DNA from 4 places in the Streptomyces sp. NPDC102406 genome. Region 1 is predicted to be linked to each of the others. Evidence: riboswitches for the same ligand, from Rfam matches in the RefSeq annotation. Region 1 holds a riboswitch; each other region holds the start of a gene.
The links. A riboswitch is a leader RNA that binds a small molecule or an ion and turns the genes downstream of it on or off. The one in region 1 is predicted to bind cyclic di-AMP.
Positions count from the first base shown of each region.

Region 2: another riboswitch for cyclic di-AMP. It lies ahead of ACIRF8_RS28415 (transglycosylase family protein); the one in region 1 lies ahead of ACIRF8_RS14085 (M23 family metallopeptidase).
Region 3: another riboswitch for cyclic di-AMP. It lies ahead of ACIRF8_RS21375 (NlpC/P60 family protein); the one in region 1 lies ahead of ACIRF8_RS14085 (M23 family metallopeptidase).
Region 4: another riboswitch for cyclic di-AMP. It lies ahead of ACIRF8_RS25860 (M23 family metallopeptidase); the one in region 1 lies ahead of ACIRF8_RS14085 (M23 family metallopeptidase).

Region 1 is NZ_JBIWKP010000003.1:109,304-112,504, reverse strand. It holds gene ACIRF8_RS14090 (GntR family transcriptional regulator) at 171-857, opposite strand; gene ACIRF8_RS14085 (M23 family metallopeptidase) at 1,090-1,890, opposite strand; cyclic di-AMP (ydaO/yuaA leader) riboswitch at 1,903-2,066, opposite strand; gene ACIRF8_RS14080 (M16 family metallopeptidase) at 2,316-3,201, opposite strand, start outside.
Region 2 is NZ_JBIWKP010000008.1:206,319-209,519, forward strand. It holds gene ACIRF8_RS28410 (transglycosylase family protein) at 96-1,187, shown strand; cyclic di-AMP (ydaO/yuaA leader) riboswitch at 1,324-1,516, shown strand; gene ACIRF8_RS28415 (transglycosylase family protein) at 1,521-2,243, shown strand; gene eno (phosphopyruvate hydratase) at 2,499-3,201, shown strand, end outside.
Region 3 is NZ_JBIWKP010000005.1:43,807-47,007, reverse strand. It holds gene pcrA (DNA helicase PcrA) at 1-1,721, opposite strand, end outside; cyclic di-AMP (ydaO/yuaA leader) riboswitch at 1,907-2,061, shown strand; gene ACIRF8_RS21375 (NlpC/P60 family protein) at 2,070-3,201, shown strand, end outside.
Region 4 is NZ_JBIWKP010000006.1:375,128-378,328, reverse strand. It holds gene ACIRF8_RS25865 (aldo/keto reductase) at 1-86, opposite strand, end outside; gene ACIRF8_RS25860 (M23 family metallopeptidase) at 172-1,218, opposite strand; cyclic di-AMP (ydaO/yuaA leader) riboswitch at 1,230-1,387, opposite strand; gene ACIRF8_RS25855 (PP2C family protein-serine/threonine phosphatase) at 1,631-2,734, opposite strand; tRNA gene ACIRF8_RS25850 (tRNA-Met) at 2,890-2,963, opposite strand; gene ACIRF8_RS25845 (hypothetical protein) at 3,106-3,201, shown strand, end outside.

The DNA.
Region 1 (3,201 bases):
GAGCGCGCGGCTTCGTCGTTCCCGCATTCCGTCCCGGGCCGTCCGGAATGCACGGCGAGCGAAATGGGCAGCACAATTCCCCGCAGCCGTATATTGAGCGTCGACCGGGCAGCAGAAATGCTTGCGCCCCATTCCTGGAATGCCGCGCTTCTTTGTATACGGCCCCTCTGTTAATGCCGGAGCCCCGCCGTGTTTACTGCGTGTTGCGAAGTCCTCACACGCTCACCCGCGCGCGGCACCCGCAGCCGATGGGCGACCGAGGCGCGCTCGGCGTGCAGGGCGGTCAGGGCGCGGGCGCGCTCGGCGTCGCCGCGGACCACCGCGTCCACGATGGCGCCGTGCTCGGCCCAGGACTCGGCCGGCTGGGCCGGCGTCTCCACCGTGTACATCCAGGCGATCTTGTGCCGGAGCTGGGTGAGCAGGGTGATCAGACCGGGGCTGCCGGAGGCCTGCGCGAGGGTCTCGTGGAACCAGCCGCCCAGTGAGCGCAGGTCCTCGTTCTGACCGCGCCTGGCGCGCTCCTGACCCAGCCTGACCAGGCCTCGCAGGACTTTGAGGTGGGCCTCGGTGCGGCGCTGCGCGGCGCGCGCGGCGCTCAGCGGCTCCAGCAGCATGCGGACCTCCAGGAGGTCCGCGGCCTCCTGGCCGGTGGGCTCGGCCACGCACGCGCCCGCGTGCCGCCGCGTGACGACGAAGCCCTCGGCCTCCAGGGTGCGCAGCGCCTCGCGGACCGGGACGCGCGAGACCCCGTAGCGGCGCGCGAGCAGTTCCTCGGTGAGTCTGCCGCCGCGCTCGTAGACCCCCGCGACGATGTCGTCGCGGATCGCCGTGCATACCGAGTGCGCGGGAATACGCATGACCCGACCTCCGCCTTAATCCCCGCGAAACGCGGTCGATCGACGCTTGTGCCAGCGCGAATGACGCCTCTTCGACGCGCTCGCCCCGTGACTCTATTCCACCGTTCCCGCATTTCCGACGCCGGGCCGGAATCCATGGATATTTTTTGGCCAGGAACGCCTTGCGCACGTGAAAGCCCCGGCTCGATGAGCCGGGGCTTTCACAGGGTGCCGCGCGGGCGAAGGACGCGTATCAGACGTTCACGCCGTGCGAGCGCAGGTACGCGACGGGGTCCATGTCCGAGCCGTAGTCGGGCGACGTGCGGGCCTCGAAGTGGAGGTGCGGGCCCGTGACGTTGCCGGTGGCGCCGGAGAGGCCTATCTGCTGGCCGGGGGTGACGGCCTGGCCGATGGAGACGCCGATGGACGACAGGTGACCGTACTGGGTGTATGTACCGTCATTCATCTTGATCACGATGTTGTTGCCGTAGGCACCGCCCCAGCCGGCCTCGACGACGGTGCCCGAGCCGACGGCGTGCACGGACGTGCCGCTGGCCGCGTGGAAGTCGATGCCGGTGTGGCTGCCGGAGGACCACAGGCCGCTGCTCGCCTGGTAGCCGGTGGAGACGTAGGAGCCGGAGATCGGCGCGACGAAGCTGTTGAGGCGCTTGCGCTCGGCCTCACGGGCGGCGCGCTCCCTGGCCTCGCGCTCCTTCGCGGCCTTCGCCTCGGCCTCGCGCTTGGCCTCCTCGGCCCTCTTTTGGGCCTCGGCCTCGGCCTTCGCCTTTGCCTTCGCCTCCGCGGCGGCCTTGTCGGCGGCCTTCTTCTGCGCGGCGGCCTGGGCGTCGATCTGGTCGGCCAGGGAGTCGCCGATGGCGATGGCCTGGGTCAGGCCGTTCTGGTCGGCGGCCGCGGTGTCGGCGGCGAGCGCGGGGGCGGCGAGGCCGCCGATGACACCGGTCGTGGTGAGCGCCGCGACACCCGCGACGTGCGCGGTGGTACGCGTGAGGCGACTCGGACGACGGTGCTTCCCGGTGGCACGGGTGAACGCCATGAAGTGGCTGGTCCTTTCCTTCCCTCTCGCCTACCGGGTTAGCTGACGGGTTCGGAGCAGGAAGGTCTCCTACGGGCCCTCTCCCCCAGGGGAAGAGCGTCCGATTCACCCCAGGGACTGCGATGGGTCCCCGGCTCCCCTGGCTCGCGCCGTGGGGGACTCGGCGATGACTGTCCGATGTCGCGGGCGCGACGCGTGTCTGGCGGACAGCCGGACCGACGCTAAGCGGGACATCTTTTAATCAACAAACGGATCCCGGCTTTTGTAGCGCATGCCACAGAGCAGACAGGCAACCTCCGCCCTAATTCGGACATAAGCGCTCCATCGTCGATCAAGGACGGACGTGAGCGACACCACGAAGCCCCGGTGAGGACCGTGTCCACCGGGGCTTCGTGCGGCGTGCTTCCCGCGCCTGCGGGACGGGGTCAGCCCGTGACGACGGTCACCTCGCCGATGCCGAGGGCCTTGACGGGCTCCTCGATCTGCGCGGCGTCGCCCACCAGGATCGTCACCAGGCGGTCCGCGGGGAAGGCGTTCACGACGGCCGCGGTGGCCTCCACGGTGCCCGTCTCCGTGAGCTGCCGGTACAGGCGCGCCTGGAAGTCGTCCGGCAGGTGCTGTTCGACCTGGTCGGCGAGGGTGCCCGCGACGGCCGCCGCGGTCTCGTACTTGAGCGGGGCCACGCCCACCAGGTTCTGCACGGCGGTGTCCCGCTCGGCGTCCGTGAGGCCCTCGGCTGCCAGCGTGCGCAGCACCTTCCAGAGGTCTTCAAGGGCCGGACCGGTGTTCGGGGTGTCCACGGAGCCGCTGATGGCGAGCATCGCGGCGCCCGTCCCGTCGGGCGCCGACCGCAGCACCTGGGCGAAGGACCGCACACCGTAGGTGTAGCCCTTCTCCTCGCGCAGGACGCGGTCCAGGCGCGAGGTGAGCGTGCCGCCGAGGCAGTACGTGCCGAGGATCTGCGCGGCCCACACGCGGTCGTGCCGGTCGGGTCCGATCCGGCCGATCAGCAACTGCGTCTGGACCGCTCCGGGGCGGTCCACGACGATGACACGGCCCGTGTCGTCGGCGGTGACCGGCGGCACCGGGCGCGGCTGCGCGGTGTCGCCGGTCCAGGCGCCGAGCGTGTCCGCGAGCAGCGCGTCGAGGTCGGTGCCGGTCAGGTCGCCCACGACGACGACCGTGCCGGTGGCGGGGCGTACGTGCTTCTCGTAGAAGGCGCGTACGGCCGCCGCGTCGATGGCGGCGACCGTCTCCTCGGTGCCCTGCCGCGGGCGCGACATGCGCGAGTCGGCCGGGAAGAGCTGCCTG
Region 2 (3,201 bases), on a different contig from region 1:
CCGCTACGTTCACCAGTCATCGCGACACAGGCACAACCGGCACCACTTCCGCCACCCCTGTCGCGTGCTGCATCAGTCTCGCGAAAGGCAACCGCATGCTCTCCGGGAACGGTCGACACCGTCGCCCCCGTCAGGCCCCTGCTCTCGTCGTCGCCGCCGGCGTCACCGGCAGCGCCATCGCGATCCCGCTGCTCGCCGCGACCAGCGCGAACGCCGCCTCCACCGCCACCTGGGACAAGCTCGCCGAGTGCGAGTCCGGCGGCCAGTGGAGCCTGGACGCGGGCAACGGCTACTACGGCGGACTCCAGTTCTCGCAGGAGATGTGGGAACGGTACGGCGGCCTCGACTTCGCCCCGCGCGCGGACGAGGCCAGCCGCTCGCAGCAGATAGCCGTCGCCGAGAAGGTCCTCGCCGCGAAGGGGCCCACGGCCTGGCCGAGTTGCTCGATCGTGGCGGGCCTCACCAAGGGTGACGAGTCCGCCGATGTCGACCCGGGGGTCAGCGCCTCCCCGAAGCCGTCCGGCTCGGTCGGCACGGGAGAGAAGAATCACGACGGGTCCGACACGACGGACACCGCTGACACATCCGACACCTCCGACACGCCCGACTCCGCCAGTTCTTCTGGTTCTTCCGGTTCTTCTGGTTCGGCGGATTCATCCGATGCTTCCGACGCTCCGTCATCTGACGCCTCCGAGGGCGCGTCCTCCGGCGACAAGGGGAGCGGCGCTACGGGCGACAAGGCGGAGGAAAAGGCGGGCGGCGGAGCGTCCGGCGAGGTCGCGGGCGGTGCGGACGCCGGATCGGGCGAGTCGGGCCGCTCCGACTCCGCCGACTCCTCGGACCCGGCGGACGGCGCCGACCCCTCCGATCTCTCTGGCCCCTCCGCGTCCCCCACGGCCTCCGACGACTCCCTCACGGGCGGCCGTCACCGGGGCGACCGCGCGGCGGACGAGACGTCCGCGTCCCGTGCGGGTGAGGGGCGTCACGCCTCCCGTGAGGCGGACCGCGCCGGGGGGACGTACACGGTCCGCTCCGGCGACAACCTGTGGGACATCGCGGACGCTCACGACGTCCGCGGCGGGTGGGATGCGCTCTATGACCTGAACAAGAAGACGGTCGGCACCGACCCCGGCCTCATCCTGCCTGGTCAGAGTCTGGATCTCGGGCTCGAACCGGCCGAGAAATAGCGGGAATTCAGTGCTGGTTGGGGCCCGTATGTCCGCTTTTGCGAGAGTGAGACATGAGTCTCAAAGACCCTGATCGTCTTTGAAATCGGGCGGATCGACTGCTTACGGTCGTGACCGCTCGCCACAGCGGGCCCCGACGGACGTCACGCCGAATCCTGCCAACGTCCGTACGGGAACAGTCGACGCGTCAGCGCCGTAGGCAGGAGCGGGGGACCCAAGGTAAGTGCCGGTCCGCCGGCTTGGGGTTAAGCCGCGCACTAGGTTGCGCGGCCGGACACTCACTGGTCCGAACCCGACAGCTCACCTCGTAGGCGTCGGTGAGGGGATCTCTCCATGCTGTTTTCCAGCAAGGGCAAGCACCGCCGCCCGACCAAGGCTGTCCGCGTCGCCACGCTCGCCGGCGTCGCCGGTGCCGCCGTCGCCGTCCCGCTGATGGGTGCCACGGGCGCCTCCGCCGCCTCCACCTCCGAGTGGGACCAGGTCGCGGCCTGCGAGTCCGGTGGCAACTGGTCCATCAACACGGGCAACGGCTACTACGGCGGCCTCCAGTTCTCGTCCTCCACGTGGGCCGCGTACGGCGGCACCGCCTACGCGTCCTCCGCCGACCAGGCGTCCAAGGCGCAGCAGATATCGGTCGCCGAGAAGGTTCTCGCCTCGCAGGGCAAGGGTGCCTGGCCGAGCTGCGGTGTGGGCCTGTCCGGCGCCTCCACCGGCAACTCCGCTCCGGCCGACTCGTCCCCGCAGCAGCAGGCGCAGCCGCAGCAGCAGGAGCGCTCCGACTCCTCCACGACGACCCGCTCGCAGCAGCGTCAGCAGCCGCAGCAGCAGGCGCAGCCCCAGCAGGCGCAGCCGCAGCCGAAGAAGGAGACCGTGACCACCCCGACCGGCAAGAAGGTCGAGAAGGGTGACGGCGAGTACAAGGTGAAGTCCGGCGACACGCTCAGCAAGATCGCCGAGGCGCACGGCACCAACTGGCAGAAGGTGTTCGAGCTCAACAAGGACATCGTCGCCGACGCCGACCTGATCTACCCGGGTCAGCAGCTCCACCTCAAGTAGAGAACCCCTCGTAGTCACGGACCCGGCATCGGCGGACGCCGGGTCCAGGGCCGCTCACTTCGGCGACCTCCGTCCCGGCTTCCGGGACGGAGGTCGCCGTCTTTGTTCCGTTAGGAAACATTTCGCTATCGGCGTTGTCCACAAGACGGTCGGTCGGCTGGCCGATGCCTCGGAGCCGGTTACGCTCAGGGGTGCGGGATCAGTTATCCAAGCAGCCGCCCGCACCACTGCGTCACATCCCAGAAGGAGATGCTCGTGCCGTCCATCGACGTCGTCGTAGCCCGGGAAATCCTGGACTCCCGAGGCAACCCCACGGTCGAGGTCGAGGTCGGCCTCGACGACGGCAGCACCGGCCGTGCTGCTGTTCCGTCCGGTGCCTCCACCGGTGCCTTCGAGGCCATCGAACTCCGTGACGGTGACCCCAACCGTTACCAGGGCAAGGGCGTCGAGAAGGCCGTTCTCGCCGTCATCGAGCAGATCGGCCCGGAGCTCGTCGGCTACGACGCCACCGAGCAGCGCCTCATCGACCAGGCGATGTTCGACCTGGACGCCACCGACAACAAGGGCTCGCTCGGCGCCAACGCGATCCTGGGCGTCTCCCTCGCCGTCGCGCACGCCGCGTCCGAGGCCAGCGACCTGCCGCTCTTCCGCTACCTCGGCGGTCCGAACGCGCACCTGCTGCCCGTCCCGATGATGAACATCCTGAACGGTGGGTCGCACGCCGACTCCAACGTCGACATCCAGGAGTTCATGATCGCCCCGATCGGCGCGGAGTCCTTCTCCGAGGCCCTGCGCTGGGGCACCGAGGTCTACCACACCCTCAAGAAGGTGCTGAAGACCAAGGGCCTGTCCACCGGCCTCGGCGACGAGGGCGGCTTCGCCCCGAACCTGGAGTCGAACCGCGCCGCCCTCGACCTCATCCTCGAGGCGATCAAGGAGGCCGGTTACATCCCCGGCC
Region 3 (3,201 bases), on a different contig from region 1:
TCGGTGGAGGACTGAAGTTCGGCGAGGTACCCGGTGCGTTCGAGGACGGCCTCCAGGACGGTGGCCGGTCCGGCGCCCGACTCGACGATGGTCCGCAGGTCCTCCATGAGGGTGTTGAACCGCTTCACCGCGTTCGTGGAGCGGGCCGCCATGCCGTACGCCTCGTCGACGCGGCGCAGCGCCTGCGGGAAGGAGATCTTCTCGCGCTGGGCGAGGGCGTCGATCATGGCTTCGGCGCGGTCGCCGATGCCGCGCTTGGGCACGTTCAGGATGCGGCGCAGGGGGACGGAGTCCTCCGGGTTCGACAGGACCCGGAGGTAGGCGAGGACGTCCCTGACCTCCTTGCGCTCGTAGAAGCGGACGCCGCCGACGACCTTGTAGGGCAGACCGACGCGGATGAAGATCTCTTCGAAGACACGGGACTGCGCGTTCGTCCGGTAGAAGACGGCGACGTCACCCGCCTTCGCCTCGCCGGCGTCGGTGAGGCGGTCGATCTCCTCGGCGACGAACTGGGCCTCGTCGTGCTCGGTGTCCGCGACGTAGCCGGTGATCTGGGAGCCCGCGCCCGCGTTCGTCCACAGGTTCTTGGGGCGGCGCGACTCGTTGCGCTCGATGACCGCGTTGGCCGCGCTGAGGATCGTCTGCGTGGAGCGGTAGTTCTGCTCCAGGAGGATCGTCGTCGCGTCCGTGTAGTCCTCCTCGAACTGGAGGATGTTACGGATGGTGGCGCCGCGGAACGCGTAGATGGACTGGTCGGCGTCGCCGACGACGCACAGCTCGGCCGGGTCGGCGTCGTGGCCCTCCGCGTCCTTGGCCGGTCCGACGAGCTCGCGCACCAGCGCGTACTGCGCGTGGTTGGTGTCCTGGTACTCGTCGACGAGGACGTGCCGGAAGCGGCGGCGGTAGTGCTCGGCGACGTCGGGGAAGGCGCGCAGCAGGTTGACCGTCGTCATGATCAGGTCGTCGAAGTCGAGGGCGTTGGCCTCGCGCAGCCGCGACTGGTACATCGCGTAGGCCTGCGCGACGGACTTCTCGAAGCCGTCGGCGGCCGTCTTGGCGAAGTCCTCCTCGTCGATCAGTTCGTTCTTCAGATTCGAGATCTTGGCGCTGAAGGACTTCGGCGGGAACTTCTTCGGGTCGAGCTCCAGGTCGCGGCAGACCAGGGCCATGAGCCGCTTGCTGTCGGCGGCGTCGTAGATCGAGAACGACGACGTGAAGCCGAGCTTCTTGGACTCCCGGCGCAGGATGCGCACGCACGCGCTGTGGAAGGTGGAGACCCACATCGCGTTCGCCCGCGGGCCGACGAGGGCCTCGACGCGCTCCTTCATCTCGCCCGCGGCCTTGTTCGTGAAGGTGATCGCGAGGATCTGGCCGGGGTGCACGCCGCGCTCGGCGAGGAGATAGGCGATGCGGTGGGTGAGGACGCGGGTCTTGCCGGAACCGGCGCCCGCGACGATGAGCAGGGGGGAGCCTCCGTGCACGACGGCCGCCCGCTGGTTCTCGTTCAGCCCGTCGAGGAGGGCCGCCGGGTCCAGGGCAGGGCGCGGCGCCCCGTCGCGGTAGTACGCGTCCCTGGCCGGGGGCACGTCGAACTTCCCGCCGAACAGGTCGTCCGGGATCGGCTCCGGAGCCGGTTCCTCGTGCTCGCCGTCGGGCGGCGGGGGCTCCTCCGTCCGGTTCTGGAGGTCCGCCAGGAAGCTGTCGTCAAAGAGGCTGCTCATCGCCTTACGAGTCTAGGGCGCCCCACTGACACCCCGCCCCCACCTTCGCGACACCGCACGGCACTGTCGCCAAGGTCACGAAAATGTATCGGGCATATCGAACATCAACCTTCACAGCGGCAACACGAGTGGCTACGGTGCTGCGCGGGCGGTCCGTCCCCCCGACCGCGAGCACCGCGGCGAACGGACAGCCCCCGCCGAGTCCCGTACGCCGTGAGGCAGGGAACCGGGGACCCAACCGATCTTGGGGTGAATCGGCCCGACGACCCGTCGGCCGTAGGGCAGCCTTCCGTATGCCCGAACCCGTCAGCTAACCCGGTAGGCGGAGCACGGAAGGAGTCGCCTCCCTTGGCGTCGCACCGCAAGCCGCGCAGCCGCTCCCGTATGACGGGCGGCCTTCGCACCACTCCCGCGGTCGGGATCACGACCGCCGCCCTCACGTCGGTCGCCCTCCTGTCGCAGACGGCCCAGGCCGCGCCCGCGCAGCCGACCAGGCCGAGCCTGGAGGAGGTGCAGAAGAAGGTCGACAGTCTGTACCGGCAGGCCGAGGTCGCCACGCAGAAGTACAACTCCGCCAAGGAGCAGACCGACAGCAAGAAGAAGCAGGTCGACCGGCTTCTCGACGACATCGCGCGGCGCACCGAGAAGATGAACACGGCCCGCCAGGAGCTGGGCCGGTTCGCCGCCGAGCAGTACCGCACGGGCGGGATGAGCGACACGGCGACGATGTTCCTCGCGGACGACCCAGAGGACTACTTCGCGCAGGACCGGCTGCTGAGCCGGATGACGGCGAGCCAGAAGAAGGCGGTCGACGACTACCAGGAGCAGCAGCGCGCGACCGCGAAGAAGCGCAGCCTGGCCCAGGAGAACCTTCAGCAGCTCACCTCCTCCCAGACCGAGCTGAAGACCTCCAAGCACGACGTGCAGACGAAGCTGTCCGACGCGCGTGAGCTGCTGTCCGAGCTGACCGCCGAGGAGAAGCAGCGGCTCGCGGCGATCGAGAAGAAGAAGGAGCAGGCGGCCCGCAAGAAGGCCGCCGACCTCGCCGAGCGGCAGAAGGCCGAGGAGGACCGGAAGCGGAAGGCGGCCGAGGAGGCGGCCCGGCAGGGGGACGGCTCCGGTTCGGGGGCAGGGTCCGGCTCGGGTGCCGGTGCGGGATCCGGCTCGGGGACGGGTTCAGGGACGGGTTCCGGTTCGTCCGGTACCTCCTCCGGCTACGCCGCCAAGGCCGCGAAGGCGCTCGCGTTCGCCAAGGCACAGGAGGGCAAGCCGTACGTGTGGGGCGCCACGGGCCCCGGCTCCTACGACTGCTCGGGGCTCACCCAGGCGGCGTGGAAGGCGGCCGGCATCACGCTGCCGCGCACCACGTGGGACCAGGTCGAGTTCGGCACGACCGTCCCGCTCTCCGCCATCCAACCCGGTGACCTGGTCTTCTTCTACGACGACATCAGCCATGTCGGCCTCTACCTCGGCGACGGCA
Region 4 (3,201 bases), on a different contig from region 1:
CACCCGAACACATTGCCGCCGAGGGCGAGCGGGAAGACCTCCAGGTCGGAGGAGCCGAGCGTGCGCAGAGCGGAAGAAGAAGTCATGCCCTTTGACAACGCCCCCACGGAACGTGTTGTTCCGCGGGGGTGTTTCACCGGGCGTCGAGGGGGGACTCGTAGGCCGACGAGATCAGGGAGTGAGGCCCTTGTCGCGCAGCCAGGCCGCCGGGTCGACGCCGGTGGCGTCCCCGCCGGGGTGGACCTCCAGATGGAGATGGGCGCCCGTGACGTTGCCGGTGGCGCCGACGCGGCCGATGACGTCGCCGGTGCTGACCTTCTGACCGACGCTGACGTTCATCGAGGACTGGTGGCAGAACCACAGCTCGGTGCCGTCGTCCAGGGTGAGCACCGTGCGGTAGCCGTACGCGCCCGCCCAGCCGGCCTCGGTGACGGTGCCGCCGTGGATCGCGTAGATCGGCGTACCGGTGGAGGCCGCGAAGTCGAGGCCCGTGTGGTAGCCGGAGGACCACATGGAGCCGGGCTGCCCGAAGGTGCCGGTGAGCGTGTACGAGGCGACGGGGAGCTTGAAGCTCTTGGCCAGCTTGGCGAGGCGCTCGGCCTCGGCCTTCTTCTTGGCCTCTTCCTCCGCCTTCTTCTTCTCGGCGGCGGCGTCGGCCTCGGCCTTCTCCCGCTTCGCCTTGGCGTCGGCGGCGGCCTTCTGCGCCGCGGCCTCCTCGGCCGCGGCCTGCGCCTTGGCGTCGGCGGCGTCCGCCTGCGTCTCGGCCTGCTGCATGATGCGGGCCCGCAGCGCCTCTCCGGCGCCCGACTGCCCGGTGCCGACGCTGGTCAGCGGGGCGGCGGCGGTCGTGGCGCCGGAGGAGCCGGAGCCGGGGCCGTCGGATATGAGCGCGCCCACGCCGGGCAGCGACGCGGCCTCGGGCAGCGAGTCCTTGACGGCCGACAGGTCGGGCATGGAGAGGTGGACGGCGGGCTTGCCGCCCTGCGCGGTGGCGATGCCGCCCGCGCCGACGGCGGCGATCACGCCGACGCCCAGGACCGTGGAGCTGCGCGCGAGTCCGCCGCGCTGGCGGGCCACGCGGTGCCGGCCGCGGACGGGACGGACGGACTCCTCGGTGGGGTTCCACTCCTCCCAGCTCTCCCGCTCGACACCGAGGCCGCCATCGGCGGAGTCGGCGGAGAACCCGGAGAACTCGGGGGCAGGACGGTTCGACGCCACGGGGGCGCTCTCCTTTCCTTCCTCTCGCCTACCGGGTTAGCTGACGGGTTCGGAGCAGGAAGGTCTCCTACGAGCACGGTCCGGCGCCCGGAAAGCGACGGAACGATGCCTGATTCACCCCAAGTTAGTGGTTCCCCGGCTCCCTTGCGGGATTGAGCGTGTGCGCACGGAGCCGTCTCTTGTGACGGCTGGGACGACCGCGCTGCGTTATCGAACGTTAATAGACAGCCGACAGTAATTCCAAGCTGTTCCCACTGATCGTTCACGTCTCTGGCCAGGACTTAACGGTCATCGGTGGTCGAAGCAGGTCGAGTTGACCGACGGTTTCGACGCACGGCAAACACGCCATTTTCTGACGTAGTGTCAATTGTTATGCGCTGTGGTGCGGTTCGATCACCCCTCGTAATGTTGATCAAGAGCGGCGCACGGCGAGCAGGGCCATGTCGTCACTGGCACCGCCCCCGGTGTGCAGGCGTACTTCTTCGGCCAGCGTCGCGAGAAGTTCCTCGGGCCCCGGGAAGACCCGCCCCGCGAGCCTGGCCGCGGGGTCGTAGAAGACGCCCTCCGCGTCCCGCGCCTCGGAGAGCCCGTCGGTGTAGAGCAGCAGCGTCGCGGCGGACGGGAACGGGGCCTCGGTCGCCCGGTCCGGCCAGGAGCCGAGCTCCCCGAGGCCGAGCGGCAGCGCCGCCTCCACGGACCTGATCATCTGGACCGTGCCGTCGCCGTGCAGCACGACCGGCTCGGGGTGACCGCGGTTGAGGACGCGTACGAGGTGGCCGCCGTGCGGGATCTCGGCGAGCACGGCGGTGGTGAACCCCTCGAAGTCGTCGATGCCCCGCCGTCGGCTGCCCTCCCTGGCGAGCGCCCGCTCCAGTCGCTGCGCGACCGCCTCCAGGCTGCCCTCCTGCTCGGCCGCCTCTCGGAAGGCGCCGATGACGACGGCCACGGCGGCGACCGCGCCCATGCCCTTGCCGCGTACGTCCCCGACGACGAACCGCACCCCGTGCGGGGTGTCCTGCACCGCGTACAGGTCACCGCCGATGAACGCGTCGGCCTGCGCCGCCTCGTACCGGGCCGCGACGGCCAGGCCCCCGATCCGCCCGGCCGGTTCCGGCAACACCGCGAGCTGGGCCGCCTCCGCGATCTGCCGCGCGGAGGCGAGCTGTTCGTCGCTGCGGCGCTTGATCCGGTTGATGAACGCGGCCAGGACGCAGACCGTGGCCACGGTGGCCATCTCGGTGTAGACCCCGGCGTTGAACCCGTTCTCGTATCTGAGGTGCACGGCGACGATCGCGGCGATCGAGAGGGCCCCGGCGGTGATCGTGCTGCCCAGCGAGAAGAACGGGGCCACGACCAGGGGCGCGGCGCTGAAGAGGGGCGAGCCGGCGAACCCGGACGGGGTGCAGTACTCGTAGACCGCGCCGCCGGCGATCAGCAGCAGGGGCAGCACCCGGAGGAAGGCACGGGTGCCGATGGTGTCCGCCCCGTGTCGGTGCCGCCCTCCTCGCTGCCCCACCAGTCGTCTCCTGCCACGTCAGCGCCCGGATTCCGGCGTCTGTCCAAGGGTTCCCGTGCAGGAGGCCGGGGGGCGAGCGCTGTTGCTCCGTCCGAGTCAGGGCCCATCAACAGAACGAGGCCGGAATCTCGAAAGATTCCGGCCTCGGCCTTCAGTAGCGGGGACAGGATTTGAACCTGCGACCTCTGGGTTATGAGCCCAGCGAGCTACCGAGCTGCTCCACCCCGCGTCGATGAATGCAACACTACGCCATCGTGGACGGGGAAAGCGAATCGCTTCCCGACCGCACCACTGTCCCCCCGGGTACACCTGTCGAGTGGGGCGCGTCGTCATCCCGTATCCGCCGCGTCGTCCGCGCCGTTATGCCGTGCATGATCTCAACTCGACGAGCCCTCACCGCTGTCCTGCTCGCCGTCGGCACCACGGCGATCGTGGCCCCGGCGGCGCAGGCCGACACCACTGCCAAC